DNA from 4 places in the Paraburkholderia sp. 35.1 genome. Region 2 is predicted to be linked to each of the others. Evidence: riboswitches for the same ligand, from Rfam matches in the RefSeq annotation. Region 2 holds a riboswitch; each other region holds the start of a gene.
The links. A riboswitch is a leader RNA that binds a small molecule or an ion and turns the genes downstream of it on or off. The one in region 2 is predicted to bind cobalamin.
Positions count from the first base shown of each region.

Region 1 (7,719 bases), on a different contig from region 2:
GACGAGGCGAGACTGCGCGCGCGCCGGTCAATCGCAGAAGCATCGGGCGACGTGCGCGACCATCCGCGCTGGCGTGACGTGGATAGCGCGCTCGATGCGACGCGCAGGATCGTCGGCATGGCGCGCGAAACAGGACGGCCGCTGCATATCCTGCACGTTTCGACGGCGGAAGAAATCGCGCTGCTGGCGTCGCACCGGAGCCGGGTGACAGTCGAGGTATTGCCGCACCACCTGACCCTGTGTGCGCCCGAATGTTATGAGCGGTTGCGCACGCTTGCGCAGATGAACCCGCCGGTCCGCGAGGCCCGGCACCGGGAGGCGCTATGGCGCGCGCTTCGGGAGGGACGAGTGGACACGCTGGGCAGTGATCACGCTCCGCATACGCTGGAAGAGAAGGGCCGCCCGTACCCGCAGTCGCCCAGCGGCATGCCGGGCGTGCAGACGTTATTGCCGGTCATGCTCGATCACGTCAGCGAGGGACGGCTGTCGCTGCAGCGTCTGGTGGAACTGACGAGCGCGGGTCCGGCGCGGGTGTTCGGGATAGCGGAAAAGGGACGCATCAACGTGGGCTACGACGCCGACCTGACGCTCGTCGATCTCAAGGCAAAGCGCGAAATCACGAACCGCTGGATCGCAAGCGTCTGTGGCTGGACGCCCTACGATGGCATGCGGGTGACGGGGTGGCCGGTCGCCACCATCATTCGTGGCCGTGTGGTGATGCGCGATGACGCCGTGCAGGGATACCCAGTGGGACAGCCGGTCCGCTTCGACAGGGCGATGGCGATCACGCCGGCATGACGCCCGGAAGCTGTCAGAGCTGCGTGGGATTGGGCGCGTCGCCGTACACGGCGACGGGGTCAAACGTCTTCGCACCTTCCGTGAACCGCAAGGTTGCTTCGGGCAGGTCAACCGCGCGGTAAAAACAGCTGCGATAACCGACGTGGCAACTCGCGCCCCTGCCCGCCACCTCGACGCGAATCCACAGCGCGTCCTGGTCGTCGTCGATGCGCATCTCGACTACGCGCTGGGTCAGTCCGCTCGTCGCACCCTTGGACCAGAGCGTCTGGCGGCTGCGGCTCCAGTAGTGGGCGATACCGGTCTCGATCGTCCGCGCAAGGGCTTCCCGGTTCATATAGCCGACCATCAGGACGTCGTCCCGGCCCGCATCACTGACGACGCAGGGAATCAGTCCATCAGGGCCAAATCTGGGCGAGAGCGAGCGACCTTCCTCGACTTCGGTGACGGATGTTTATGTCACACCCGATGCATCATGCCCGAAGTGACGTGTTTTCCAGCGCGGCAGCAAACCAGCCCAGCACCCTTTGCAGGTGCACTTCGCCGTAGAGCCGCGCAAACCGCTGTGTCTCGGCATTGTCGGGGTCGCCGAGTACGGCCAGCCGTGCCTGGATGAACGCCGGCGTCAGCGTGATGCCGCACTCGTGCTCAATGCAGTGCTGCCAGTCATCGAAGCTCTGGGGAATCGGCGAGGTCATGGGTACGGCGGGCGCCAGCGGAAAATCCCATGGTAGCAGGGTTGGTTATTAATGCAACAAAGTGGCGTTAATAACCTGATTTCGGACCCGCCGAATCAGGTGCAATGATCTTGCGTGCTCACACGCCGTGGGTCGAGCAGTCGCGGCAGGTACCGTGAATCGTGACGGCAGAGTTCGTGCTATGAACGCCGCGGCGGCTAAGCTTGCGCTCTATCCGGGCGAGCACACCGGCCAGTTCCGGATCTTCCGGAAGCGCAGAAATGTTGTGGCAATGATCGCACTCGAAATAACCAGTGGAGGTCTCGTGCTCTGCGATTGCATGGCGCCAGGCCCGGTCAGATCCCTGGATTCGGGTGAGCAGGCCAACGGCAGTTAGCCGGTCGAGGATCCGGTAGAGGGTCACGCGATCCACTTTTCCCGCGCCTGTAGCGGCGCCCAGATCGCGGGCGAGTTCTTCGTGCGAACGGGGCTGTTCGGCGCCCTCCAGGCGCTCGAGCACGGCAACGGTAAGCGCGGTGGAGCGCAGCCCCGCCTCGCGCAGGCGCGATGGCCAGTCGGTAGGAGCGTGTGGTGGATGTTTGCGCGGAGAGTGGCGGGTAGGCATGGATGACCGTGGATGCAACTGTCCAATGATGGAATGATACATCGTCCCGCGCGGGCAAGGCCACGCGTGTCGTATGGTCGTCGTCATGGACCTGGCGGCATGCCCTGGTCGAACAGCGGTTGCAGGCCATCCTCCGCAGCGATGGCCATCGGACGCCCGACTGCCGTCTGCCGGCCGCCTGCCGAGCGCTCGAGCCGGTACAACGCGCCGAAGGCGAAGGACGGCGGTTGCATTCCGGCACCGAACACAGCCTCGCCACCGCGTCGCACGCTGTCCGCGAGCCATGACATCAGGCGCAGGTGATAGGGGTTGCGGGCAATTTCACCATGGTGACAGGTCAACGCCTCGATCATGGTCGCGACGATCGAGCTGTCGAGTTCGACGAGCGTGTTGGGCTGCTCAAGCGTGCCCCAGAATTCTGTCTGCGCAAGCCAGACGGCGTGGGTATGGTGCTGCAGGGCGTCACATACGAGCCAGTGGACACCGATGTGCGTCGCAGAGCCATCACGCTCGTGCGGGCAGAAGACGATGCGCGGCCGATAGTCGTCGAACAGCGCGGCGAGGCGGTCGACGTCACGGGCCCAGCCTGCCGGGTCGGCGCGGCGACGCGCTGGCGTGACCGGCTGGCGACCATCGAAGGCTGGATCGAGCAGCGCAAAATCAAGCCGGGTACAGCCATGACACAGCTCGTTCCATCGTTCACTGCGGCGGCATGGAGGTACACGCGCAGGATCCCCTGGCGGTCGTAGTCTTCAACCGCCTCGCAGTTCGGTGCGCAACGATGATTGATCCAGCGGGCGGCGTTCCCGCCGGTGCCCGCATCAATGCAGTAGCGGCCGTCACCCAGCGCAAACAGAAAGGTGTGGAACGGGTCTTCGGCGTTGACGGGATGCTGGCGTCGTGCTGCGGGGTGGGTAATGCGCGCCCCCCTGTATTCGATGATGCGCATGCCGCGCGGCATGTCGGCAACGGCAAAGACACCCTTGCCATGGATGGGACTGCGTCGGATCTGGATCAGGCGGGGCATGAATGCAGGAATGTATGCGGTGAAGCAGACTCAAGTATAGCGTTCCCTTTTCTAATTATCGCAACTGTGTTGCGTTTACGATGCGGGTTAGATATCGTTCTGCCGAAATCGCGGGCGATCCGACCGCTGGCGCGATGACCCGGACGTGAAGCGGGCAGCCTGCACGGGCAGGCATGCGCTAGCCAGGCCGCGGCGCGGGGGAATTGAGTGTGCGATCGATTAGAATTGCGCACGCAAAGCCCGGAAGCTGGTGCAAATCCAGCGCGGTCGCGCCACTGTGACCGGTTTCCTGAAACCGGGAGTCAGACCTGGGCCTTGTCTTCCTTCACCTGTCATGGGGCGCGAAACCCCAGGAGAACCGCCATGACCTGCATCGTCAGTGTCCACCGGGCATCGGCTGCCCGTTGCTTCCTCTTTTTCTCCCGTCGTTTGTGTTGACCCGGTAAGTGTCGCCGGTCAGCACGGCATGCCTGGTTCGTGTTTCCGGCAATCGTGCGGTGTTTCACTGCGTCGATGACATGGTGGATAGGCACGTGTGTCGAGCGCATAAAAAACAGGCGCACCGCATACGGTAGCGCCAGAGAAAAAAGAAAAGAGAGCAGGACAATGAAGAAAATCTCGATCCTTTCGCCGTCGCGAACGCAGCGACGCCGCAGCCGTCAGCTCACAGCAGGGATGCTCGGCTGCGCGTGGCTGATCGGCTCGTCGTCCGCGTTTGCTGATGACGGCAGCGGCCCGGCGGCAGACAGCACGCAATCTGCGCAGGAGCCGGCACAGACGCTGCCGGCTGTTAAGGTCCAGGCATCGGGCCATACGGATACACCGGACCTGAGCACGCCGATCCGTACCGGCAGCCGGCTTGGACTGTCGAGCCTCGATACGCCGGCGAGCGTCGAGACGCTCACCGGTGAGCAGATTCAGGTGCGCGGCGACACCACGGTCAACGAGGCCATTACGCGTGCGGCCGGATTTGCCACCGACGCGGCACCCGGCAATGGCGGCACGTCGGTCTCGGTGCGCGGCTTCAGCGGGCCGGAGTCGATCACGACGCTCTATGACGGCACGCGCATGTATCCTGGCGCAGGCACGGTGACCTTTCCGTTCGATACGTGGTCGGTCGACCGGATCGAGGTGCTGCGCGGTCCGGCGTCGGTGCTCTACGGTGAGGGTGGCATCGGCGGCGTGATCAACGTCGTGCCGAAGGCGCCGCAGCGCGACTACGCGACCACGGTCCAGATCGGCGCGGGCGCCTATGGCGAGAAGCGCGTGGCGCTCGATACGACGGGCGCGCTCGGGCCCATGCTGTCATACCGCTTTTACGTGAGCGATGACCGCTCGAACGGCTGGGTACCGCGCGGCGATTCGCATACCACGGCGCTCGGCGGCGCATTGCGGCTCGACGTCGATCCGACCTTGTCATTCACACTCGACTACGACTACGGCCGCCAGAAGCCGGCGCGCTATTTCGGGATTCCGGTGCTCGACGGTGCGCTCAATCCGGCGTTCCGCTACCAGAACTACAACGTCGCCGATTCCGCGATCTCCTATTACGACCAGTGGACGCGGCTGAACGCGAAGTGGCACGCCATGCCTGGCATCACGGTGCGCAACCAGCTCTATTATTTGCTGACCAACCGCCACTGGCACGATAGCGAGAGCTACGCCCTGCAGCCGGATGGCGATGTGTTGCGCAGCGATTACATCGAGATCCTCCATCATCAGCGGCAGATCGGCGACCAGCTCGACACGACGATCGACGGGCGTGCATGGGGCCATCAGAACCGGCTGGTCGTCGGCGCGGACTTCAATGTGATCTCGTTTGTCGATACAAGCAATTCACCATACGGCGGCTCGTCGATCGTGCCGGCATTCGGTTTCGATCCGGGCGTGTTCGACAGTCCCGATTCGACCGTGCCCGCGTTTCGCACCGTCACGCATCAGGCGTCCCTTTTTGCAGAGGACCGGTTCGAGCTGACCGAGCGGCTCGCGTGGGTGAGTGGCCTGCGTTACGACCATATCGACTTGCATCGCGACACGTTCGCGACTGCCACGACTGCGGCGTCGTCGTTCGACAGGACGTTCGCCCATACAGGATGGCGCACGGGCCTTGTGTTCTCGCTCACGCCGACACTGTCCGTGTACGGTCAGTACACGACCGGCACCGACGGCGTCAGTTCGCTGATTACGCTGTCGCAATCGAACAGTCAGTTCACGCTGTCGACCGGTCAGCAGTGGGAGGCGGGTGTCAAGCAGGAAGTGCTCGGCGGCCGCGGATCGTGGACCTTCGCGGTGTACCAGATCGTGAAGCGTAACCTCGTGAGCACCGATCCGCTGAACCCGGACCTGAGCGAGCAGGTCGGCCGGCAGTCGTCGCGCGGCGTCGAATGGTCGGGCGCGCTGCGGCTGGGCGGCGGCTGGTCGGTCGAGGCGAACGCGGCGCTGCTGCGCGCGCGGTACGACGATTTCGACGAGGCGGTCGATGGCCAGAGCGTGTCGCGCGCGGGCAACGTGCCCTACAACATCCCCGAGCAGACCGCGAACGTGTGGCTCGACTGGGCGTTCGCGCCTGGCTGGCGCGCGGGAGCCGGGGTGCAGTATGTCGGACGGCGCTTCGGCGACAACGCGAACAGCGTGTCGATTCCGTCGTACACACTGGTCGATGCGTCCGCGTCGTGGCGCGCAACGCGCAACCTGACGCTCGCGCTCTATCTGCGCAACCTGACCAACCGGACCTATGCGGTCTCCACGCAGAACGACGGCACCGAATGGCTGCTCGGCGCGCCGCGCTCGGGGTGGGTCACCGCGACGATGACTTTCTAGCCTCATTGATCGGCAAAGCCATGACCTCACTGCATATCGAAGAGCTAGGCTGGTCGCCGCCGTCGCGGGACGCGAGACGCCCGGACGACGGCGAGAGCCTGTTGCGGCGGATCGTGCTCGAAGTGCAGCCGGGCGAATTCGTCGGCCTGATCGGACCCAACGGCAGCGGCAAGACGAGCCTGCTGCGGTGTGCGTTCCGTTACGCAAGGCCGCACAGCGGCGCCGTCAGGCTGGACGGCGACGACGTCTGGGTCAAGTCCGGGCGCTGGGCGGCGCAACGCATCGCGGTGGTACAGCAGGACCCGCCCGACGACTTCGGCCTGACGGTGGAAGAGGTCGTCGCGATGGGCCGTACGCCGCACAAGGGGCTGCTCGACGGCGACACCGCCGTGGACACCGCGCTCGTCGACGCCGCGCTGCACGATGTCGAACTCGATGCGCACCGGCAGCGGCCGTTCGCTTCGCTGTCGGGCGGCGAACGGCAACGCGCGCTGCTGGCCCGTGCACTGGTGCAGCAGCCGCGTGTGCTGATGCTCGACGAGCCGACCAATCATCTCGATCCGCGGCATCAGATCGAGCTGCTCGGCCTCGTGCGGCGGCAGCGGATCACCACGTTGGCCACGATTCATGACCTGAATCTCGCCGCTGCGTTCTGCGACCGGCTGTACGTGATTGCCTCGGGTGAGATCGTCGCGTGCGGCGCGCCGCAGGCGGTACTAACCGAGCCCTTGCTGAAGACGGTGTATGGCGTCGATGCGCTTGTCGACCGGCACCCGGTGACGGGACGTCCGCGCATCACGCTGATTACAGGACCGGAGTCCGGGACATGACGAAAAGGAAGACTTCCCTCTGGCGCGCGACGGCGGCCACCATTTTTTGCGTAGCCGCATCGTACGCACAGGCTGACCGTTATCCGGTTACCGTGCGCAGCTGCAACCGCGATGTGACGTTCGCGCGTGCGCCGGCCAGGGCGGTCAGCAACGATTCGAATCTGACGGAGATGATGCTTGCACTGGGGCTCAGGACACGGATGGCGGGGTTCACGGGAATCGGCGGCTGGATCGAGAAGGTGAAGGACGCAATTGAGAAGTTCGTCGCTGGATCCGAAACCTGAAAAACTCTATATCCTGATGCTCCGCGGGCGGCAAAACAGTAACAGCAGCGCAAGCCGAGTCTTTCTCTATTAAAGGCCGTTGAAGCGGAAAGCCGTCGGCGAAACCTTCTCTCATGTGCGTAACGGACGCCCAGGTCTCGCGCTGCTAAACAGGTGTGAGGCAGCCTGACGAAGTTCAGCGTTGAATGCGGGCGGTGTGGGTCGTGAGCGGCCCATTCGACCTCGCGATGCACGTCGTGCCCAAAGCCGGCGCGAGCCTCTAACAAGGCGTTTCTGTAGGCCAACGCACGCGCCTGGAACCGCGATCCATCTGAAGGCTGAGGGGCCGTCACTGTTGCGTTCCAGCAGGCCGATGCCGGCGCTGCCCGCCTCGCACAGATCGAGCGCCATGTCTGGAGAGCGTCTGCAGCATGGCGCCGTCCGAGGCGGGCAGCGCCCGTGCCAGACGACGCATCGATTCGTTTTCAGCGGCGAAATCGTGTGGTCGATGCGCTCGCGTGCCAAGGGCCGGTGTGACCAGGCTGCCCGCGGGCCGTGCGCGGTCCGCTGCGGATTCGAACATGGTCGGCCTGGTGTGCCTCGCAACCGAGAACCTGCCAGGCAGCCACAACCCTCAGGTTCCCTACGCTCGCTTGCTGCCAAAGGAGCCCTGTCGGTGAAC
Region 1 is NZ_JBNDMJ010000003.1:3,521,878-3,529,596, forward strand. Features, by position in the region: gene OKW27_RS36450 (dihydroorotase) at 1-798, shown strand, start outside; partial or broken gene hisI (phosphoribosyl-AMP cyclohydrolase) at 812-1,222, opposite strand; gene OKW27_RS36460 (hypothetical protein) at 1,269-1,493, opposite strand; gene OKW27_RS36465 (Fur family transcriptional regulator) at 1,612-2,139, opposite strand; gene OKW27_RS36470 (hypothetical protein) at 2,181-2,450, opposite strand; gene OKW27_RS36475 (hypothetical protein) at 2,424-2,846, shown strand; partial or broken gene OKW27_RS36480 (SET domain-containing protein) at 2,894-3,124, opposite strand; cobalamin riboswitch at 3,313-3,456, shown strand; gene OKW27_RS36485 (TonB-dependent receptor) at 3,731-5,944, shown strand; gene OKW27_RS36490 (ABC transporter ATP-binding protein) at 5,965-6,774, shown strand; partial or broken gene OKW27_RS36495 (ABC transporter substrate-binding protein) at 6,846-7,004, shown strand.
Region 1: it holds a riboswitch for cobalamin, as region 2 does, so the genes downstream of both, OKW27_RS36485 (TonB-dependent receptor) here and cobW (cobalamin biosynthesis protein CobW) in region 2, are expected to answer to the same signal.

Region 2 (7,719 bases):
GCCGCCCTGAAACTGGTAGTAGTCGTTCGAATCGAGCACGTCGTGCTCGCGGTTGTCCTGGTTCTGCAGCACGAGGTCCATCACTGCGAGGCGCGTGCCAAACGCTTGATGCGCCTCCTCGCCCGCGCTCTTCTGCGCGTACGCATATCCGCCCCATGCCTGATACGCGTTCGCGAGATCGGCGTCGGTCTGCCATTGGCGCGAGTCGATCATCTGCTGCAGACCCGCGCCGTACGTGCCCGGCCGCGCGCTGAACACGCGCCAGCCGGCGCGCTTGCGCGCTTCGACCGGGTCCATGCCGCGCGCGATCAACGCATCGCGTTCGCGCTGCACGCGCGCGCGAATCGGATTCAGCTCCGCGGGCTCGTCGAGTTCGGCCACCGCTTGCACGGCCGCATCGAACAGATGCATCACGTTCGCGAACGCATCGCGAAAGAAACCGGATACGCGCAACGTGACGTCGATACGCGGCCGATCGAACGCGTCGATCGGCATGATCTCGAAGTCCGTCACACGGTGGCTGCCCGGCGCCCATTTCGGCCGCACGCCGAGCAGCGCGAGCGCCTGCGCGATATCGTCGCCGCCGGTGCGCATCGTCGCGGTGCCCCAGACCGACAGGCCGATCGCGCGGGGATAATCGCCGTGCTCCTGCAGATGCCGCTCGATCAGTTGCTGCGCCGATTTCAGGCCGAGTGCCCACGCGGCTTGCGTCGGCACCGCGCGCGTGTCGACCGAATAGAAGTTGCGGCCGGTGGGCAGCACGTCGGGCCGACCGCGCGACGGCGAACCGCTCGGACCTGGCGGCACGAAACGTCCTTCGAGGCCACGCTTCAACTGCGTCATTTCCTGCGGGCCGCAGGCGTCGAGACGCGGCAGCACGTCGTCGCGCAGGCGTGCGATCACCTGTGCCGCTTGCAGCAGACTTTCGTCGGCTACGGGGACGGCCTGCGAACGATCCGCATCATCGCAATCGACATCGCAGACACCGCGCAACAGCTCGCCCGCGAGCAATTCCAACCGCTCGCGCGTATCGCCGTAATGTCGCCACGGCGCATCGCTGACCCGCTGCAATACCTCGGGTCGCGGGCCGTCCCATGCGGCGGCCCAATCCACCGTCAACGGGTCGAACCGATGATCGATGCGCAGATCGCGCGCCAACGCGTCGACGAGCCCCGCCTTGCCGCCCTGCCCATCTCCGACCGGAAAGCGCCCGAGCGCGAGCAGCGTGTCGCGCCGCTGCACGCCCCGCGGCGACTGCCCGAACGTATGCAGGCCATCGCGAATCTGCGCTTCCTTCAGCTCGCACAGCCACGCATCGACGCGTGTGAGCAGCGCGTCTTCATCGTCCTGTCGGTTCGGCGCCGCGAGACTCAGCTCTTCGTGCAGCCGATGCTCGACGATCGTCGTCAGAATCGTGCGACGCAAGAGCTTCGCGCGACGCGAATCGACCATCAATGCCTCGTAGTATTCGTCGACCTGGCGTTCGAGGTCCTGCAGCGGCCCATAGTTTTCGGCGCGTGTAAGCGGTGGCATCAGATGATCGATGATCACCGCCTGCGCGCGCCGCTTCGCCTGGCTGCCCTCGCCCGGATCGTTGACGATGAACGGATACAGATGCGGCATCGGTCCGAGAATCAGATCGGGCCAGCACGCGTCGCTCAAGGCGACGCTTTTGCCCGGCAGCCATTCCAGGTTGCCGTGCTTGCCGACGTGCACGACCGCGTCGATGCCGAACTGATGGCGCAGCCAGAAATAGAACGCGAGGTATGCGTGCGGCGGTACGAGCTCCGCATCGTGATAGCTCGCGTAGTCGCCGTGCTCGCGCGAACGCGCAGGCTGAATGCCGACGAACACCAGGCCGCAGCGCCAGCCGGCGATCATGAAGCGGCCGCGCCGTAGCGTGGGGTCCTGCTCGGGCTTGCCCCAGCGCGCGTTCAACGCGTCGCGCGCGCTCGCCGGCAACGCGTTGAAATGCGCGAGATAGTCGTCGAGTGCGAGGCTTTGCAGGGCCGGACGCAGATCGCGTACGACCGGATCGTTGGTCACGCCTTCGGTCAGCCTGTTCAACAACGCGTCGCCGTTTTCGGGCAATTCGCCGACACCATAACCTTCATCGCGCAGCATCGACAGAATGCCGACCACCGACGCCGGCGTATCGAGCCCGACGCCATTGCCGATGCGCCCTTCGCTCATCGGATAGTTGGCGAGAATCAACGCGACTTTTTTGTCGGCGTTATCGAGCGAACGCAAACGGCACCAGCGCCGGCTCAGCTCGGCGAGAAAGCGCACCCGTTCGAGGTCGGGCTGATAGCGGACCACGTCGACCTGCGTATGCGAACAGCGATACGCGAGCCCCTTGAAGCTGATCGCGCGCGTGATGATGCGCCCGTCCACTTCGGGCAGCGCGATATGCATCGCGATGTCGCGCGAATTGAGGCCGTGGTTGTCCTTCAGCCAGTCTTCGCGATTGCCGCCGCTCAGGATCACCTGAAACACCGGCGCGTCGCCGGCGAGCGCGAGCGGCTCCGGGTCGTCGATCGCGGAAGCGGCGAACGCGGTCGTGTTCAGCACGAGCGCGACACCATGTTGCGCGCACAGCGACTGCACGACATCGCGGCTCAGCGCATCCTTCAGCGACGTGATCGCGAGCGGCAGCGGATTGAGCCCTTGCGCTTCGAGCGCGTCGATCAGCGCATCGAACACCGCGGTATTGGCGGCCTGCAGATGCGCCTTGTAGAACAGAATCGCGACGACCGGCGCGTCTTGCCGCCAACGCGCCTGCCAGTCGGCGACGATGGGGGTATCGCGCTCAGGGTGATACAGCGACGCGGCCGGCAACGCGCGCGGCGGATCGGGTTCGCGCCCCCAGTCGAGCGCGCGATACGCGACGCAGCGCAAAAACGCCTCGGCGTTCTGCGGACCGCCCTCGCGCAGATAGCGCCACAGCTGCTGACACAACTCGGCGCTCGCAGTGCTGCGCGCGAGCAGGTTCGGGTCTTCCTGCAGATCGCCGGAAAACATCGCGAGTGTTTGCTGTTTGCGCTGCGCGAGCGCGACCACCTGCTCGATGCCGTACGGCCAATACGTTTCGCCGCCGAGATGATCGACGACGACCACGCGCGCATGCTGCAACACGTCGTCCAGATAGAAATCGACCGAGGCAGGCTGACGCAGATACGTGACGTTCGCGAGCCGCACGCTCGGAAAGCCGTCGCCGAGACGCGGCACTACGCTCGCGAGCAGCGACAGCGTGGTGTCGGCGGAACTGAGCACGACGATCTCGGCGGGCTGCTGATCGATGCGGATCACGCCCTGCGTATCGTCGACGAAGCCGCCCGGCGTCGTGCGCAGCAGATGCATGCTGGTGCGCCCGTTTATGCCGTCGCGTTCGACGTCGCGCCGAGCGCCGCGTCGAACGCCTGTTGCAGCGCGTGTTGGTCGAGGTCTGCGCCGATCAGCACGAAGCGGCTCAACGCGCCGTCGCCATTTTCACCCGCTTGCCAGCGCCGGTCGAAGTAGCTCTCGAAGCGCCGGCCCACGCCCTGGATCACGAGACGCATAGCCGCGCCCTGCAGTGCCGCGAAGCCTTTGACACGGTAAATCGTGTGGGTTTCGACGAGCGCCTGCAAGGCGGCGAGCGCCGCGTCGCGCGACGGTACCGATGCCTGCACGACGACCGAATCGAATTCATCGTGGTGATGATCGGGGTCGTCGGCGGAACCGTGGTGGTCATGACGCAGGTGGATCGTCTCTTCCGACGCCGCTTCGAGGCCCAGCAGCGTATGCAGGTCGAGCCGCCCCTGCTGCGCGCGCACGATCTTCACCTGCGGCGCAATCTCCGCGCGGATCGCGGCTTCGACCTCGTGCTGCCGCGCGTCGTCGATCAGATCGGTCTTGTTCAGAATCACCAGGTCGGCCGCCGACAACTGGTCTTCGAACAGCTCATGCAGCGGCGACTCGTGATCGAGATTCGGATCGGCCTTGCGCTGCGCATCGACGGCGAGCGGGTTATCGGCGAACTGGCCGCTCGCGGCGGCCGGGCCGTCCACCACCGTCACCACCGCGTCGACCGTGAAGCCGTTGCGGATCTGCGGCCAGTTGAACGCCTGCACAAGCGGCTTCGGCAAGGCGAGCCCCGACGTTTCGATCAGCACGTGATCGAGTTCGTCGCGGCGCTCCGCGAGCTTTTCCATCACCGGGAAAAATTCTTCCTGCACGGTGCAGCACAAACAACCGTTCGCGAGTTCATACAATTGTCCTTCAGTCTCGACGCCGTTTTCATCGCAACCGATGCCGCAGCCCCTGAGGATTTCGCCGTCGATGCCGAGCTCGCCGAACTCGTTGACGATCACCGCGATGCGCTTGCCGCCCGCATGCTGAAGAATGTGCCGCAGCAGCGTGGTTTTGCCGCTGCCGAGAAAGCCCGTGACGATCGTGACGGGGATCTTGCGCAATTGAGTTTGCATCGTGAGGTCCATCCCTTGGCGTTGATCGGTATGCCGGAAAGTCCGCGCGTGGGTCCGCGTCGGCTGGCGAATGGAGCGAATGAAGCACGCGCAGCAGTACCGGCGATTACCAGACACGGGGACGAACGACGGCATTGCCGCGACAACGGAAATACAGAAAGCGGAACTGAGGTCATGAACGCGCCGCCGCATCCCCGCGGCGGTCGTTCTGCTTCGTTGGGCCGGTATCCGGGCTGGCGAAAGCGCCGCTTCCCCTTCCCGGCCGAGTGGTTTCTCGTCCAGTGGTGAAATGTCCACGCGAGCTTGCGCGAGGACATCGAAGCCGGCACTGCGGTGCCCGGCTATCAAGCCGGAACCGCTTTTCGCTTACCGTTGCGGGGACAGCACAGGTTAGCCGCTCCAGAGCAGGTGGCTCCCTGTTTCCCGTTTAACTGCATGCGCACGAGCGCGCACGCGAGCACCCAAAGTGCGTGCGAGTGTAGGCCCGCGGCCTTGCGCAGTCAAGCAACGCACCGAGCCGGAAAGCGCCGCCGAGGCTTATCCGGCAAGGCGCCATGTGCTATCGTATGCGCGCGTTTGGTGCCCGCACATGCGCTCGCGTGTGCAGTTAAACGGGAAACAGGCAGCGCCTCGCGCGTTCAACCTGTGCTGTCCCCGCAACGGTAAGCGACCTGCGGCGCGCGATTCGATTCGCCTTCGATTCCGACGTGCCGCGCATGCGTTTTTTGATGCCACTGTCCCGCGAATCCACAAACCGGGACGGGAAGGCGAAGCGCATGAGGCCGCCAGCCCGGATACCGGCCAGACGCGGAGGCGGTGCCGCATTGCATCCGTGCGTCACGCGGCGCCGCCGGCCGCCGGAATCCGCGGGGAACGGATGTGAAGGCGTAGCAGCGCGGCATCGCGCGTGCCCGGATTCGCAGTTGCGCATGACCACTATATTCACCGCCGCGCGCGCTGTCGCACGCCGCGTCTCTTCTTCCATCACCGCATGGCGCGCGCCATGCACGCCGCGATGACGCGCGCCTGGCTGATCGGCGCCGGTCCCGGCGACGTCGAACTGATCACGCTGAAGGCCACCCGTGCGCTCGCGCAGGCCGATGTCGTGCTCGTCGACGATCTGGTGAATCCCGACGTGCTGCAGTTCGCGCGCACCGACGCGCAAGTCCTGTACGTCGGCAAACGCGGCGGCCATCCGTCGACGCCGCAAGCCGACATCGTCGCGCAAATGCTCGGGCATCTGCGCGCGGGGCGCAGCGTCGCGCGGCTCAAGGGCGGTGATCCGTTCGTGTTCGGCCGCGGCGGCGAAGAGTTGCAGGCGCTACAGGCCGCGGGTATCGAAGTCGACGTGATCAACGGCATCACGGCCGGCATCGCGGCGCCCGCGGCGCTCGGTATCGCGGTCACGCATCGTGATCACGCGCAGGGCGTCGTGTTCGTCACCGGCCACGGCGCCGGCAGTGGCGAACCGGACTGGGCCGCGCTCGCCGCGACGCGCATGACGCTGGTGATCTACATGGGCATGCGCCGGCTCGGCGAGATCGCCCGCGCATTGCTCGCTGCCGGCATGTCCGCCGACACGCCGTGCGCGGCGATCGAGTCGGCGACGCGGCCTGAGCAGCGTCATGTGCTCGCGCCGCTTCGCGAGTTCGCCGAGGCGGTGGCGCGCGCGGGGCTCGGCTCGCCGGCGATCGTCGTGATCGGCGCTGTGGCGTCGCTCGCACTGGCGCGTGATGCGGCCAAACGCGACGCCGGCGTTGCTCACGAACTGGCAGCGAGCGCGACACGACACGGACTCGCACGCGCGATCAAAACGCTGAGCGTCGGCATCGGTTGCCGCTTGCACAGCAAAGCCGCTGAGATCGAAGCCGCCGTCCGCGCAGCGCTCGGATCGAATGCCTTCGAGCAGATCCGCGCGATCGCGACGATCGACACCAAAGCCAACGAAGCCGGTCTGCTCGAATTCTGCTCACGTCATCAGCTGCCGCTGCAACTGTTCAGCCGCGAGCAGATCGCCGCGGTACCGGTCGCGTCGCCGTCGGCGGCGGCACACGCGCATCTCGGCGTCGATGGTGTGTGCGAGCCGTGCGCGCTGCTGGCGGCAACGGCGCCGGACTCCACCACAACCGCGCAAAACGCGCGTCTGATCGTACGCAAGACCGCGCACGCCGGCATCACGGTGGCGATCGCAGCGGCGAACGACGCTGCCCTTAGCGACGCGCCCCCATCCCATCCCGCCTCTCAAAACCAGGACCCTCGATGAAAACCGATCCGGAATCGCATCAACGCATGACCGAACGCCGCCGCGAAGGCCACGAAAAGAAGCAGGCCGGCGCGACCGTCGAAAAAGGCCTGCTGATCGTCAACACCGGCACCGGCAAGGGCAAGAGCACGGCCGCGTTCGGCATGGCCGTGCGGGTGCTCGGCCACGGCATGCGGCTCGGCGTCGTGCAGTTCATCAAGGGCGCGCTGCATACGTCGGAGCGCGATTTCCTCGGCGCGATCGCGCAATGCGATTTCGTCACGATGGGCGACGGCTACACGTGGAACACGCAGAACCGCGAGGCCGACATGGCGACAGCGCGCAAAGGCTGGAACGAAGCGCGGCGGATGATCGAAAGCGGCGACTACCAGATGGTGATCCTCGACGAGCTGAACACCGTGCTGAAGTACGAATACCTGCCGCTCGACGAAGTGCTCGCGGTGATCAACGCGCGTGCGCAGATGTTGCATGTCGTCGTGACCGGACGCCATGCGCCGGACGCGCTGATCGAAGCTGCCGACCTCGTCACCGAAATGCGCGCGATCAAGCATCCGTATCGCGAGCAAGGTGTGAAGGCGCAGCGCGGCGTGGAGTTCTGAGCGATGTCGGCGTTTCCCAACGGGGCTTCGTCCGGGGCGCCCCCCAAGGGGACTTCCTTCGGGGCGTCCCCCCAGGGGACTTCCTTCGGGGCGTCCCCCCAGGGGACTTCCTTCGGGGCGTGCCCCGCGCTGTTCATCAGCGCGCCCGCGTCGGGACAAGGCAAAACCACGATCACTGCCGGTCTCGCGCGCTATCACCGGCGGCTCGGACGTCGCGTGCGCGTGTTCAAGACCGGGCCGGATTTTCTCGATCCGATGATCCTCGCGCGCGCGAGCGGCGCGCCGGTGCTGTCGCTCGATCTGTGGATGGTCGGCGAAAGCGCATGCCGCAACCTGCTCGCGCGGGCGGCGCAAGAAGCCGATCTGATCCTGATCGAAGGCGTGATGGGCC
Region 2 is NZ_JBNDMJ010000002.1:1,960,369-1,968,087, forward strand. Features, by position in the region: gene cobN (cobaltochelatase subunit CobN) at 1-3,360, opposite strand, end outside; gene cobW (cobalamin biosynthesis protein CobW) at 3,375-4,466, opposite strand; cobalamin riboswitch at 4,669-4,946, opposite strand; cobalamin riboswitch at 5,027-5,286, shown strand; partial or broken gene cobA (uroporphyrinogen-III C-methyltransferase) at 5,482-6,219, shown strand; gene OKW27_RS14980 (cobalamin biosynthesis protein) at 6,295-6,729, shown strand; gene cobO (cob(I)yrinic acid a,c-diamide adenosyltransferase) at 6,726-7,328, shown strand; gene OKW27_RS14990 (cobyrinate a,c-diamide synthase) at 7,332-7,719, shown strand, end outside.

Region 3 (7,719 bases), on a different contig from region 2:
GCAATATCACATGCTGCCGCGACATCCGTCGGAGCTGTACGAGATCGCGCTCGAAGGCGTGGCGCTGTTCTTCGTGCTGATCTTTTTCTCGCGCAAACCGAAGCCGCTCGGCGCGATTTCCGCGATGTTCCTGATCGGCTACGGCCTGGCGCGCTTCACGGTCGAATTCGCGCGCGAGCCGGACGATTTCCTCGGCCTGCTCGCGATGGGGCTGTCGATGGGTCAATGGCTCTCGCTGCCCATGATTCTCGCGGGCATCGGCCTGATGGTGTGGGCGTATCGCCGTGGGCGTCGCGAGCAGGCGCAGGCGGTTGGCGCGAACTGAGCGGCGCTCGGCTAGCGTAGCGAGTGTTGCATGAAAAAACGCCACGGCATCGATGGATGCCGTGGCGTTTTCTGTTTGGGCTTGCGCTTGCGCGTCACTTCATCTGCACCGACCCCGACACGTTGACCGTCACCGTCGACGTGCCGCCTTCGAGCGACAGCGGCGCGCTCTTCGCGTCGGCGCCCATCGCGCGTGCGCTCATCATCATCATCGGACGCGGCATCACGCCGCTGTGACTCACGTTGACCTCGCGGATCGAATAGCTGCTAAAGCCGAACGCCTGCGAGGACGCCGCGGCCTGCTCGCGAAACGATTTGATCGCCTCGCCGCTGAGCCGCTGTTCGGCCGCGCGCTGCGCTTGCGGCGACAGCGAGAAACGCACGTTGCCAACCTGCATGATCGATGCCATCTGTCCGGCGAGCTTCGATGCCGCGGCGAAGTCGCGCGATTCGAGCACGACTTCCGTGCGGCCGCGCCACGTCGTGATGCGTCCGTCGCGGTCCGTCGACGGGAAGATCGAGAACGCGCCCGAGCGCGCGGTCACGCCGCTGACGCCGCGCGCTTTCTGCAATGCCGCGTCGGCGCGTTCGTTCAGCGTCGACGTCAGCGACGACGGCTCGCTCGCTTCCTGCTCGTAAAACAGCGTGATTTCGACTTCGTCCTGCGGGACTTCCGCGCTCGCCTGCGCATTCAGCGACAGCACGCCCGAAGGCTGCGGCATCATGGTCTGCGCTCGAGCGGGCGCAGGGTTCAGTGCGAGTGCCACAGGCGCGCCCAAGGCGAGCGCAAGTGCGAGGGACCGCGCGGTTTTTGTCGTCATGACTGGAATCCTTGTTTGAACAGGTTGTGCACGTTCGACGCGAGCGCCGGGTGGTGGCGCGCGGTTTGACGGATGCGCTGGCGAATGCATCGGCTTGCCGTCGAGCGGCCGGTTCGAGTTCACGCTTTCGTCGACCGATTAGGCGCGTTTTACCGACGCTTGGTTCCCCAATTAGTGCTTCGCCGCCGCATCGGAAACGATGACCTGGATGCGATCACGACACGTGCCGCGTCGCGCGTTCGCCCTTAAACCAGCTGTTTAATGATGAAGCGCCATTCGGCTTCGGTCACCGGCGTGATCGACAGGCGGTTGCCTTTGGCGAGCACGCGCATGTCCTGCAATTCGGCATGCTCGCGCAGCGCGGCAAGCGGAATCAGCCCGATTTTCTTCTTGAACACGACGTCGACGAGCATCCAGCGCGGCGTTTCCGGCGACGATTTCGCGTCGTAGTACGGACTCTTTTTATCGAACTGCGTAGGGTCCGGATACGCGCTCGACGAGACCTCCGCGATGCCCGCGATGCCGGGCTCCGGACAGCTCGAATGATAGAAGAGCACGCCGTCGCCGACCTGCATCACGTCGCGCATGAAGTTGCGCGCCTGATAGTTGCGTACGCCGGTCCACGGCAAGGTGCGATGAGGTGCGTTGGCGAGGTCGTCGATGCTTGCTTCGTCCGGTTCGGACTTCATCAGCCAGTAGCGCATGAATCGGAGTGAGCGTGTGAGATTGAACGAAGCGCAACAACAGCAGGCGCGTACGGAAAAGCCCCTGAAAAAGGCGCTCAAACGAAAAAACGACGACCAAAGAAAAACGGCATCGAACCGAAGTCCGATGCCGTTCCAGATAAGGTCCCCGCCTTAGCCGCTAGGCCGGCATCCTGAACCGAGGGTTCAGAATTGGTCGCAGTTAGCAACACTTCGGGTACATCAGACTGAGTGACGCGCACACCCGTGCTACAAATTTCCGCAACCGTGCACATGGCATTGGTTCAAGGAATGTATGACCTTGGCGAACCAGGCAGGGAAGCTAAACCGATGAAGCTACAACCCAAACCGTTCAACACGTGACCGATTCGAAACCGGCCCACTACTGCTTACTGCAAGCTGTACTGCTCGATCACAGTACCTAGCTGTTCGTTCATTTGCTGCATTGTACGCCGGATTTCTTCAGCGGGAAATGCTTCTCCGTGTCGCACGCTGCTTTGCAGCTTAAGCAGTTCCGATGCCAGCGACAGCGCAGCCATCACCGCGATGCGATCGGTGCCGCGCACGTTGCTGCCGCTGCGGATTTTCTTCATCTCGGCGTCGACGCGCGCGACCGCCTCGAGCAGCGCGCCTTCCGTTTCCGGCGAGCAGGCGAGACGATAGGGTACTTCGAGAATCGATACTTCGATCTGCTTGGTGGTCATGCGCTTTCTCCGTGTCGGCTCACGTCGCTTTCCGCTTCCTCGTGTCCGGGCTGGGCGGACTCGAGCAGATCGAGCTGGTTATCCGGTTCGCTGCTCGCGCGTGCGCGCGGCAATTTTTCGAGAATGGCATTCAGGCGCACCTGAGCGTCGTCGATCTTGGCGGACAGCGCGTCGCGTTCCGCCTGCAGTGCGTCGCGCTCTTCGCGCAATTGCGCGAGTTCCGCATGCGTGGCTTGCACTTCGGCACGCGTTTGCGCGAGCTGCTCTTCGAGCGCGAGCCGCGCTTCGTTGTGGCGCTGGCTGATCGCAATCAGCTTGCCGATGTTCTGGGAGAGTGATTCGAGTTCGGTGAGCATGTGCTGCGTCCTCTAAAGACATCGCATTTTAGCGCGGAATATTACAGGTTCCGACAATTGTCTCGTTTCGAGACGTAACAGCATCGCTACGTGCAGGTTCGTTGCGTGTCGTGTCGTCGACCATAAGGTAAAAAACCGGTAATCCATCGGACAATAACCTGCATTCAACAGAACCGATTGCGCTCCGGTTGACCTTTCTTGACGCCCCGCGAGGCCGCTCGTAAACTTCCCGCACTCTGGTGCCCGCGCGCGCTTCTCGGCGCGCGCAGTTAAACGGGAAGCAGGACGCGCGCGGTGCCAAAACCGGATGCGCGAACCTGCGCTGCCCCCGCAACGGTAAGCGACCGCATGTGATGTGCTCATGCAGGTCGGTCCTGGTCGCAAGGTTGGAAGTTCAACGTGCGAGTGTGCCACTGCGCGTCACGCGTGGGAAGGCGGGATCGATGTGTCGTAGCCCGGATACCGGCCAGAAAAGAGGGACGTCCCCCGCGAAAACGTTGAACAAGGGGACGCCTCGTGACGCGTCGGCCTGCGGGGAAGCAGGCCGCGCACGCTATCCACAGGAATGTCATCCCATGCTGTCCCCCATCGCCCGCGCAACGCTGCTCGCGTTCGCGAGCCTGCCGCTCGTCGTGCATGCGCAAAGCGCCGAGCCTGCATCCGCGTCCGCGACGCCGTATTCGTCTTCATCGTCCGCCACGGATGCTACCGCCGCAAACGCTGCAATCGCTGCCAATGCCGCCTCCGCCGATGCATCGGGCAACGTGCTGTCGCCGATCGTCGTGACCGCGCAACGCGGACCGCAAGCGTTGCGTGATGCGATTCCGCAGACCACGCAGTTCGATCAGCAAGACATCGCCGACACGACCGCGACCGATCTGCCCGGCCTGTTGCAACTCGCGCCAGGCGCGCAAATCTCGCGCACGGGTGGCCCCGGTTCGACCGCGAGCCTCTTTCTGCGCGGCGCATCGTCAACGCAATCGCTGCTGCTGATCGACGGCGTGCGCGTCGATTCGGTGAGTCTCGGCTCAGCTCAACTCGCACAGATTCCGCTCGATCAGGTCGATCACGTCGAAGTGGTGAACGGCAACGTGTCGGCGTTGTATGGCTCGGGCGCGATCGGTGGCGTCGTGCAGGTGTTCACGAAAGACGGCGGCGATCATCCGCCGCGTTTCAATTTTTCGGTCGGCTACGGCAGCTATCGCACGCAGACGCAAACAGCCGGCGTGAACGGCGCGCTCGATCAGGACGGCCGCACGACTTTCAATATTTCGCTCGCGCGCACGAAGGACGACGGCTTTTCGTCGCTCGATCCGCTCGAGGCGCCGAACGCGAATCCGAACGCAAACGGCAATCTGAACGAGAGCATCAGCGCGTCGCTGCGTCACAAGTTCACCGACAGGTGGGACGCGGGCGTCAGCTACTTCCAGTCGAACAACGACAACAGCTACGACAATGCGTACGGCGAGCCCACCGATCTGAACAATCTCTATAGCAAGGTGCGTCAGGTGTCGGTATTCGCGAACGGCAAGCTGACCGACTGGTGGACCACCCACGTCACGCTCGCCGAGGGCGACGACCGCAGCGTGTCGAACACCAATGGCATCTACAACGGCCGCTTCGATACCGACAATCGCCAGTACACGTGGCAGAACGATTTCGCGCTCGCCGCGAACCAGAAGCTGCAACTCGGCTACGAGCATCTCGACCAGACGCTCGACTCCGACACGTTCGCCGCGCCCGACCGTCGCGTCGATTCGGTCTTCGCGGGCTACAGCGCGCGCTTCGGCCGCAACCAGATTCAGGCCAACGTGCGACGCGACCAGTACTCCGATTTCGGTGGGGCGAACAGTTACTATCTCGGCTACGGATTCGACATCACGTCGCGCTGGAAGGTAACCGCAAGCTATTCGGATGCGTTCCGCGCGCCGAGCTTCGACGATCTGTACTATCCGATCAGCGGCAACCCGTCGATCCAACCCGAGCGCAGTCATTCGGTCGAAGCCGGTTTGCAGTACGCGACCGATGCGCTCGGCGTGATGCGACTGAACGCATTCCAGACGCGCTATACGAATCTGATCGACTACGTGCAGACGATCCCCGGCATCTACCTCGCGGAGAACGTCGGCCGTGCGAAGGTGCAGGGACTCGAGGGATCGTGGAGCGGTCATGTCGGCAAGACCGACGTGCGCGCAACGGTGACGCTGCAGAACCCGGTCGATCTCGACAACGGTACCGACCTCGTGCGGCGCGCGCGTCGGTTCGGGTCGTTCGCGGTGAACCGCAGCATCGGTGGCTGGCGGGTTGGCGGCGAGTGGATCGTCAGCGGTCCGCGCACCGATAGCACCGGCAACCTCGGCGGTTATGGCATCGTGAATCTGTCGGCGCGCTACAACGTCACCAAAGCTTGGTACGTCAGTGCGCAAATCGACAATCTGTTCAACAAGGATTATGAAACGGCCTACTCGTATAACTCGCCGCGACGCGGTGCGTATCTCACGCTCGGCTGGCAGCAGCAGTGACGCGCGCGCCGGGGTGGCCGCATGCGTGAGCGCACGCGGATGAGTCGCGCGTCCGCTTCGCTGCGTGCCGCGATGGCGACGCCGCGCCCGATGAACGCGAAACGCGCGGCCGCGATCTGGCTCGGCCTCGCGTTCGCCGCCATCGCGGTGCTCGGCGCCTCGCTGGTGCTTGGCAGCGTGCCGCTCGCGCCGTCGCGCGTGCTTGCGGCGCTCGTGCCGACGCACACGTTCGGCGGCACGGGCAGCGACGATCTCGCCGGCGAAATCGTGCGTACGTTGCGTTTGCCGCGCGCGCTCGCGGGCTTCGCGTGCGGCGCGTTGCTCGCGCTCGCCGGCGCGCTGCTGCAGGTGCTGCTGCGCAATCCGCTGGCCGAGCCATACGTGCTCGGCGTGTCGGGCGGCGCGGCGACGTTCGCGCTCGTTGCGATGATTGCGGGCGGCGCATGGTGGCTCGTCGATGCGAGCGCATTCGCGGGTGCGTTCGTGTCGATCCTGCTGGTGCTCGGCCTCGCGCGTCGCGAGCTATGGCGCGGCGAGCCGCAGGACACGTCGCCCCGTTTGCTATTGACCGGCGCGGTGATCGCGGCCGGGTGGGGCGCGCTGATCACGCTGCTGCTCAATCTCGCGCCCGACAGCCGTCTGCGCGGCATGCTGTTCTGGCTCACCGGCGACCTCAACGGCGGCGCGCTGCCGTGGACCGCGCTGATGGCGCTCGCGCTCGTGCTGCTCGCGATCGTGCCGGCCGCGCCGCGTCTGAACGTGTTGCTGCGCGGCGACGCGGCCGCTCAGGCGTTGGGCGTCGCCGTGATGCCGCTGCGTTTGCGTGTGTACCTGGTCGCGTCGCTGGCGGCGGCCGCGGCGGTGACGACCGCGGGCACGATCGGCTTCGTCGGTCTCGTCGTGCCGCACATGCTGCGGCTCGCGTTCGGCAACGATCAGCGCATGCTGCTGCCGGCGGCCGCGCTCGGCGGCGGTGTCGCGGTGATGGGCGCGGATCTGATCGCGCGGACCGTGATCGCGCCCGCGCAATTGCCGGTCGGCGTGATCACGTCGCTGGTCGGCGTACCGGTGTTCCTGTGGATGTTGCTCAAACGCCGCCGATGATACGAGCCAAACCCAGCCCCGCCTGTTCGATGCTGAGCACGCAGCGCCTGACGTTGCGCGCCGGCGCGCGCACCTTGCTCGACGCGTTCACGCACACGTTCCATGCGGGCGAAATCTGGTGCATCGCCGGGCCGAACGGCGCGGGCAAGACCACCTTGCTATCGACGCTGGCGGGGCTGTTGCATCCGGCGGCGGGCCATGTCGAACTCGATGGCGTGCGCGTGGCCGACTGGCAGCCGCTGCCGCTCGCACGGCGCCGCGCGCTGATGCCGCAAAGCGCGGCCGATGCGTTCAACGCAAGCGTGCTCGACATCGTGCTGCTGAACCGCTTCCCGCATCTGGGCGGCTGGGGCTGGGAGCGCGACGAGGATCGCGCGGCCGCGCGGGCGGCGCTCGAACGGCTCGGCCTTGCGGACTTTGCGGCGCGCGACGTGCTGTCGCTATCGGGCGGCGAGCGTCAGCGCGTTGCCCTCGCGGCGGTGCTGTGCCAGGACGCGCCGCTGTTGCTGCTCGACGAACCGTTGTCGCATCTCGACCTGCATCATCAGGTCGACTGTCTCGAAGCGCTCGTCGCATGGACGCGCGAACCGCGCCGTAGTGTGCTGTTCTCGTGCCACGATCTGAACCTCGCGCGCCGCTTCGCGACGCACGCGTTGCTGCTCGACGGCGCGGGCGGCGCGTATGCGGGCCCAGTGCGCGACGTGCTGACGCCTGCGTTGACGAGCCGCGCGTTCGGCTATCCGCTGATTCTGATTCGCGACGGCGAGCACGAGGCGCTGATACCCGCGCCGCGCGCGCGTCACGAATCGCCTGCCGGCCATGACGCGCAGTCAGGCTGATATTTATTCCTATCCCTTGTTTCGATCACACCTATGACTCGCATCCCACACCCAGCCGGTTTGCCCGAAGTCGCGCCGCTCGATCAGACGCTACGCGCCGAACTGCAGCGGATCATCGATACGCGCACCAAACCGCCCGGCAGCCTCGGCCGGCTCGAAACGCTCGCGCGCCAGATGGGCCTGATCCAGCGTAGTACGCGTCCCACCGTGCAGCGTCCCGCGATGATCGTTTTCGCGGGCGACCACGGCATCGCCGCCGAAGGCGTGAGCCCCTATCCGCAAGCGGTGACCGCGCAGATGGTCGCGAACTTCATCGCGGGCGCGCGGCGATCAACGCGCTCAGTC
Region 3 is NZ_JBNDMJ010000003.1:2,705,528-2,713,246, forward strand. Features, by position in the region: gene lgt (prolipoprotein diacylglyceryl transferase) at 1-325, shown strand, start outside; gene OKW27_RS32640 (SIMPL domain-containing protein) at 420-1,145, opposite strand; gene OKW27_RS32645 (EVE domain-containing protein) at 1,391-1,849, opposite strand; RNA gene ssrS (6S RNA) at 1,991-2,172, opposite strand; gene OKW27_RS32655 (cell division protein ZapA) at 2,239-2,553, opposite strand; gene OKW27_RS32660 (ATPase) at 2,550-2,909, opposite strand; cobalamin riboswitch at 3,130-3,394, shown strand; gene OKW27_RS32665 (TonB-dependent receptor domain-containing protein) at 3,485-5,431, shown strand; gene OKW27_RS32670 (FecCD family ABC transporter permease) at 5,471-6,535, shown strand; gene OKW27_RS32675 (ABC transporter ATP-binding protein) at 6,565-7,374, shown strand; partial or broken gene OKW27_RS32680 (nicotinate-nucleotide--dimethylbenzimidazole phosphoribosyltransferase) at 7,408-7,695, shown strand; partial or broken gene OKW27_RS32685 (nicotinate-nucleotide--dimethylbenzimidazole phosphoribosyltransferase) at 7,704-7,719, shown strand, end outside.
Region 3: it holds a riboswitch for cobalamin, as region 2 does, so the genes downstream of both, OKW27_RS32665 (TonB-dependent receptor domain-containing protein) here and cobW (cobalamin biosynthesis protein CobW) in region 2, are expected to answer to the same signal.

Region 4 (7,719 bases), 1.7 Mb from region 2:
CTCACTGTCCTGACATATCGATCAGATGGTTCGTCGCGCCGAGCATCGCGGTGCTGCCGCGATACGAGGGCAGGCCCGACAGCACGCCCTCGAAGTCGCGCAGCGCTTCGCCGACCTCGACGCCTTCGGTGCCGAGGCGGAACTGGCGGATCGTGCGTTCATGATCGTTCGCGCGGCTCTTGACGGCGGTTATTGCCGTCAGCACTTCGCCGCGGTGCTCGAAATAGCGGAACAGCACGACCACGTCGCTCAGATAACTGACGTCGACCTCGGTCTGCACTTCGCCGATGATGCCGTGCTGCCCGAGCACGAGCATCGTGACCACGCCCTGCTGATTCAGATAGCCGAGCAATTCGTGCATGTGCAGCAGCAGGTAGCGCTCGCCGGGCATCGCCTGCAGATAGGCGTTCAGGCTGTCGACCGCGACATAGCGCACGTGCTCGTTTTCGACCGCGTTGCGCACGTCGCTCGACAGCTCGCCCGGCGAGATTTCCGCGGGATCGATCTGGCGCAGCATCAGCAGACCGCTTTCGACGTGCGGCGCGAGATCCATGCCGAGCGTCGCGCAGCGTGTGACCAGCGTGCTGAGCGTTTCGTCGAATATGTAGTACGCGCAACGCTCGCCGCGCTCGAGTGCGGCAAGCAGGCACGACACGACGGTGGTGGTTTTGCCGACCCCCGACGGGCCGATGATCAGCGAATTGGTGCCGGGGACGAGGCCACCGCCGAGCAGCGCGTCGAGGCCGGGCGTGCCGGTGCTCATCGGGCTCGTGCCGAATTCGCTGCGATGCTCGGCGGCGACCAGACGCGGATAGACGCGCAGACCGCCGGTGTTGAGCGTGAAGTCGTGATAGCCCTCGCGGAACTTGATGCCGCGCATCTTCGCGATGCGCAGACGGCGGCGATTGCCGCCGTAATCATGAGCGACGTTTTCGAGGCTGATCACGCCGTGCACGATGCTGTGAAGCTGAATGCCGGAGGTGCTGGCCGACGTGTCGTCGAGCAGCAGCACCGTGCATTCGCGCGTCGAGAAATGGTGCTTGAGCGCGAGAATCTGCCGACGGTAGCGCAATGGGTTCTCCGCCAGCAGACGCAGTTCGGACAGGCTGTCCAGGACGACGCGCGCCGGCTTCAGTTCGTCGACGTGCTCGATTACGTTGCGCACGCTTTCGCCGAGTTCGACTTCGGCCGGGTGCAGCACGGTCTGTTCGTATTGCGGTTCGAGCCCTTCTTCGGGCAGTTGCTCCAGTATCGTGAAACGGCTCAGATCCCAGCCATGGCTCGCGCCGATCGCGAGCAGTTCAGCACGGGTTTCGGACAGCGCGATATAAAGGCCGGTCTGCCCTTCGTGCAGGCCCTCGAGTAAGAATTGCAACGCGAGGGTGGTCTTACCCGTGCCTGGCACACCCTCCACGAGGTACATGCGGTTCGGCGTAAGACCACCGCCGAGGATGTCGTCGATGCCTTCGATGCCCGACGATATGCGGGCGGGGGTAGGGGCGGCGGTAGTGGTCGACATGATGGTTGAAATGACGGCGGCAGTGGCTTTGATCGAAACGGGCGCGATGTCGCGGCCGGTATGGCGCTATGCAATTTGTGTGCCGTCGTGCATTGCCTGCGTGCTCGGGCCTCGCGCGCATGGGCATGAAGCGTGCTATTAAAGGTGGCTCGCTGCGAGTTTTTCTTCAGCAGCACTTTGGAAGCTTCACGCACACCATGAAAACCTATCGACTTTCGGCTATCGCGCTTACCGCGGCATCGCTCGTTGCGCTGCTGCCGGTCAGTGCATCCGCCGACGATAGCCCCAGACCTTGCGGTGCGCTCAAACGGATCGTGGCCGCGGCGCCGGACGGCTTCGCCTCGCTGACACCCGACGACGGCAAAGGCGTTGCGCAACCTTATGGCGATGACGCGCAATGTTCGGCCGCGCATCGAAGTTTCCAGTGCACGTGGACGCCGCATCAGGCGGCGGGCTCGAACGCGGATGCATTGGAAGCGGTCGCGGCAGATGTCGCGTCGTGCCTGCCCGATGCAACGCACGATCAGAATTCGCCGGGACGTCAGCACTTTTATCTCGGCGCGAAGGATCGACGCACCGAAATCACGCTGACGCCCGAGGGGTCCAACCGGTTGCGGCTCGTGGTGTCGGGCAGGTAAGCGGCGGTGCCGTTCAGGCGCTGGCGTTCAGGCGGTGGCGGCCGGGCGCCACGACCAGCCGCGTCGCGAGTGGCGTAATTCGACGACCGACAGCGGCGCGATCTCGATGCGACAGAACACGGTTGGCGATGCGCCGAGGGCGTGCACGATTGCCGCTCGCAGTAGAGTCGCGTGGGTGATGGCGACGATGGTTCGACCTTGCGCAGAGGCCGCGAAGCTTGCTTCGTTGACGGCATTGCATGAACGCACGTCTGCCTGCTGCGCGTCGAGCCACTCTCCAACCCGCTGCACGAGTTGACCGAACGATTCGCCGCCGGGCGGCGCGGTGTCGGGCTCGCGTGTCCAGGCGGCGAGTTCGCGGGGCGTTGCGTCGGCAATGGCCGCGAGGCGCTGGCCGCGCCATTTGCCATAGTCGATATCCACCAATGCGTCGGCAGGCGTGGCGCTCAGACCGAGCGCGGCGGCCGTTTCGCGCGCGCTGGCGGCGGGGCTGGTGAACACCGCGCCGTGGGCGGGAAGCGCGAGACGCGGTCGCGCCGCTACGGCTTCGGCGCGACCGCGCGCGTCGAGCGGATCGTCGTCAGGGAAGCGGCCCGCGCGCTGCGCGGCCGTTGCCGCGTGGCTCACCAGTAATAGTCGCGTATCCATTCTTTGCGTTGGCGCCTCATTCGTACTTGCCTGCGTGGTTTCATCGCCTCGCGGCGCGCGTTGCGAGGTAGCCCTCGCCGTCACGGAAGCCGCAGTTTAGCGCGTAGAATACTGACACTGCGAAGCACGGAAGCCGGTGAGAGCCCGGCGCGGTCGCGCCACTGTAATCGGCATTGCAATCCACAAGAGCCGAAAGCCAGACCCGAGCTTCGCACCATTCCTCTGCAATCGACTTTCGGGGCGCGTCACCCCAGGAGATGTCCATCATGACCGAAGCTGTTCTTGATCGCGCCGCGCAACCGGCAGCCCAGCCCACTCCCATTCCTTTACGCGAACTGCTGCCATGGGTCGTGTTCGGCGGCTTGCTGCTGTTGCTCGCGCTTTACTTCGTTGGTGCGGAACAGGGCGCGACGTCGCTCGTGCCCGGCATGTACATGCATGAGTTCGTGCACGACGGCCGCCATCTGCTCGGCTTTCCCTGCCACTAACGGAGTTCGACATGGTAGGTAAATTGTTGGTGCGCGGGATGCTCGCGGGCATCGTCGCGGGCTCGCTCACGTTCGCGTTCGCGCGAATCGTCGGCGAACCACAGGTCGATCAGGCCATTTCATTCGAAGAAAAAGCGGCCGCCGCGCGCGGCGAGGCGCCCGAGCCCGAAATCGTGAGCCGTCAGACGCAGGCTGGCCTCGGCCTGCTGACTGGCGTGGTCACGTATGGCGCGGCATTTGGCGGCCTGTTCTCGCTGGTGTTTGCGTATGCGTATGGACGCGCGGGGACGTTGAGCGTGCGCGCGCTGTCCGCGTGGCTCGCGCTTGGCGCGTTCATCACGCTCGTGATCGTGCCGAATATCAAGTATCCGGCCAATCCGCCGTCGGTCGGTGATCCGGAGACGATCGGCACGCGCACGGGCCTGTTCTTTCTGATGATCGCGATTTCGCTCGCGACGATGGTGTTTTCGCTGAAGGTGCGGCGTCGCGCGGCGGCGAAGCTGGGTGCGTGGAACGGTTCGATCGTCGCGGGGCTCGTGTTCGTCGTGGTCATCGCGGCCGTGCAACTGTCGATGCCGGTCATCAATGAAGTGCCGGCCGCGTTCCCGGCTGTGCTGCTGTGGAAGTTCCGCGTCGCGGCGATCGGCATGCAGGTGGTCATGTGGACGACGATCGGGCTGCTGTTTGGCGCGATGGTCGAGCGCAGCGCTTTTATGCGTACGAATGCGCGGGTGACGATGAAGTCCGCCTGATGGTGACGGTGACACGCGGCCGCGCAAGCGGCCATTCTCGCGCGCAACGCGCGAGAATGGTTTTGCATCAAGTACTTGGCGCAGTTGTGGAGTGGTTATCCACAGCCTTGCGAACATTTTCTGTGGAAAAGCTGCTTAACGGCTTTTCGCAACTCCACTCATCTCTCCCTTTCGCCGCGGCGCTCCGGAGAATTCAATTGGAAGCCTAACTAATTCAGGTTGCACGCGGCACTGCTCAATTTTTAAGCTCTTCAACTTTTTAAAATAAATTGTGAGAAGGGTATTGACGTGTTGTCGACCGCTCTCCATAATCTCGTTTCTCTGCTGCAGACGCAGCGACGCAAACGAAGCAGTGCCGGGTAGTGGTGGTTCAGGCGCGGCGGGTTTGGCGGACCGATCTTTAAAAACTAACAGTCGATAAGTGTGGGCGCTTGATGCGGAATGCGGCGGCGGATTCTCCGGAGTCTGCTGTCAGGCAGAAGTATCAGAAGCCTCACACAGTATTAGAGGAAGGTTTGTCTGTCGAAAGACGGATCAATCATCGTCAGTACGTTGAGTGAGCGACCGGGTTCGAGAGAGCCCGAACACAGTAACAGGTTTGAACTGAAGAGTTTGATCCTGGCTCAGATTGAACGCTGGCGGCATGCCTTACACATGCAAGTCGAACGGCAGCACGGACTTCGGTCTGGTGGCGAGTGGCGAACGGGTGAGTAATACATCGGAACGTGTCCTGGAGTGGGGGATAGCCCGGCGAAAGCCGGATTAATACCGCATACGCTCGGGAGAGGAAAGCGGGGGATCTTTCGGGACCTCGCGCTCAAGGGGCGGCCGATGGCAGATTAGGTAGTTGGTGGGGTAAAGGCCTACCAAGCCGACGATCTGTAGCTGGTCTGAGAGGACGACCAGCCACACTGGGACTGAGACACGGCCCAGACTCCTACGGGAGGCAGCAGTGGGGAATTTTGGACAATGGGCGCAAGCCTGATCCAGCAATGCCGCGTGTGTGAAGAAGGCCTTCGGGTTGTAAAGCACTTTTGTCCGGAAAGAAAACCTTGTGGCTAATATCCGTGAGGGATGACGGTACCGGAAGAATAAGCACCGGCTAACTACGTGCCAGCAGCCGCGGTAATACGTAGGGTGCGAGCGTTAATCGGAATTACTGGGCGTAAAGCGTGCGCAGGCGGTGCTGTAAGACCGATGTGAAATCCCCGGGCTTAACCTGGGAACTGCATTGGTGACTGCAGCGCTGGAGTATGGCAGAGGGGGGTGGAATTCCACGTGTAGCAGTGAAATGCGTAGAGATGTGGAGGAACACCGATGGCGAAGGCAGCCCCCTGGGCCAATACTGACGCTCATGCACGAAAGCGTGGGGAGCAAACAGGATTAGATACCCTGGTAGTCCACGCCCTAAACGATGTCAACTGGTTGTCGGGCCTTCATTGGCTTGGTAACGTAGCTAACGCGTGAAGTTGACCGCCTGGGGAGTACGGTCGCAAGATTAAAACTCAAAGGAATTGACGGGGACCCGCACAAGCGGTGGATGATGTGGATTAATTCGATGCAACGCGAAAAACCTTACCTACCCTTGACATGTATGGAATCCTGCCGAGAGGCGGGAGTGCCCGAAAGGGAGCCATAACACAGGTGCTGCATGGCTGTCGTCAGCTCGTGTCGTGAGATGTTGGGTTAAGTCCCGCAACGAGCGCAACCCTTGTCCCTAGTTGCTACGCAAGAGCACTCCAGGGAGACTGCCGGTGACAAACCGGAGGAAGGTGGGGATGACGTCAAGTCCTCATGGCCCTTATGGGTAGGGCTTCACACGTCATACAATGGTCGGAACAGAGGGTTGCCAAGCCGCGAGGTGGAGCCAATCCCAGAAAACCGATCGTAGTCCGGATCGCACTCTGCAACTCGGGTGCGTGAAGCTGGAATCGCTAGTAATCGCGGATCAGCATGCCGCGGTGAATACGTTCCCGGGTCTTGTACACACCGCCCGTCACACCATGGGAGTGGGTTTTACCAGAAGTGGCTAGTCTAACCGCAAGGAGGACGGTCACCACGGTAGGATTCATGACTGGGGTGAAGTCGTAACAAGGTAGCCGTATCGGAAGGTGCGGCTGGATCACCTCCTTTCCAGAGCTGTGCATTCATTGCACTCAAGTGCTCACGCTTATCGGCTGTGGTTAGAAGAAACGCAGGCAGGCTCAGGGGTCTGTAGCTCAGCCGGTTAGAGCACCGTCTTGATAAGGCGGGGGTCGATGGTTCGAATCCATCCAGACCCACCAGTGTCTTGTCTGGTGAGCTGAAGGGCTGGGGCCGCTGGAGTATCTGTGAGACTGGGGGATTAGCTCAGCTGGGAGAGCACCTGCTTTGCAAGCAGGGGGTCGTCGGTTCGATCCCGTCATCCTCCACCAATCCTCAATGCCAAGGGTTCAGCACGAAGTGATGCTGAGTACTTTGCATTGGCGATTGAGCCAGTCAGAGCGGTATGAGGCACAGGCTTCATACCGGCTGCCGTTCTTTAACAATCAGGAAGAAGTAGTAAAGAGATTCACGAAAGGCACCTGGAGATGGGTGCGGAGTAGGTGAATCAGGGTTGTGATTGTATCGATGTATTTTAAAGGTGATCGAAAGATTGCTTTGGAATACGGCGCAACACGAATACTCAACCTGTAGCGAGTGCGTCTATCCCCTGCGGGGATGGGACCCACGTAAGCGCTAAAGCGCTAGCGTGGGTCGACACAGAGACACACCCGTTATAGGGTCAAGCGAACAAGTGCATGTGGTGGATGCCTTGGCGATCACAGGCGATGAAGGACGCGGTAGCCTGCGAAAAGCTCCGGGGAGCTGGCAAACGAGCATTGATCCGGAGATGTCCGAATGGGGAAACCCACTCCTAATGGAGTATCCGTAGCTGAATCCATAGGCTGCGTGAGGCGAACGCGGTGAACTGAAACATCTAAGTAACCGCAGGAAAAGAAATCAACCGAGATTCCCAGAGTAGTGGCGAGCGAAATGGGATCAGCCGGTACACGTTATCTGTATTGTTAGTCGAACGCTCTGGAAAGTGCGGCCATAGCAGGTGATAGCCCTGTAGACGAAAACAGCATGGAAGAACTGGGTGTACGAGAAGTAGGGCGGGACACGTGAAATCCTGTCTGAAGATGGGGGGACCATCCTCCAAGGCTAAATACTCGTGATCGACCGATAGTGAACCAGTACCGTGAGGGAAAGGCGAAAAGAACCCCGGGAGGGGAGTGAAACAGATCCTGAAACCGCATGCATACAAACAGTCGGAGCCTCTGCGAAGGGGTGACGGCGTACCTTTTGTATAATGGGTCAGCGACTTACATTCAGTGGCGAGCTTAACCGATTAGGGCAGGCGTAGCGAAAGCGAGTCCGAACAGGGCGTCCAGTCGCTGGGTGTAGACCCGAAACCAGGTGATCTATCCATGGCCAGGTTGAAGGCACGGTAACACGTGCTGGAGGACCGAACCCACTAACGTTGAAAAGTTAGGGGATGAGCTGTGGATAGGGGTGAAAGGCTAAACAAACCTGGAAATAGCTGGTTCTCTCCGAAAACTATTTAGGTAGTGCCTCGTGTATCACCTTCGGGGGTAGAGCACTGTCATGGTTGTGGGGTCCATTGCGGATTACTACGCCATAGCAAACTC
Region 4 is NZ_JBNDMJ010000002.1:241,805-249,523, reverse strand. Features, by position in the region: gene OKW27_RS07000 (ATPase domain-containing protein) at 2-1,519, opposite strand; gene OKW27_RS06995 (hypothetical protein) at 1,717-2,157, shown strand; gene OKW27_RS06990 (histidine phosphatase family protein) at 2,185-2,805, opposite strand; cobalamin riboswitch at 2,886-3,031, shown strand; gene OKW27_RS06985 (CbtB domain-containing protein) at 3,072-3,293, shown strand; gene OKW27_RS06980 (CbtA family protein) at 3,305-4,045, shown strand; rRNA gene OKW27_RS06975 (16S ribosomal RNA) at 4,646-6,178, shown strand; tRNA gene OKW27_RS06970 (tRNA-Ile) at 6,254-6,330, shown strand; tRNA gene OKW27_RS06965 (tRNA-Ala) at 6,384-6,459, shown strand; rRNA gene OKW27_RS06960 (23S ribosomal RNA) at 6,808-7,719, shown strand, end outside.
Region 4: it holds a riboswitch for cobalamin, as region 2 does, so the genes downstream of both, OKW27_RS06985 (CbtB domain-containing protein) here and cobW (cobalamin biosynthesis protein CobW) in region 2, are expected to answer to the same signal.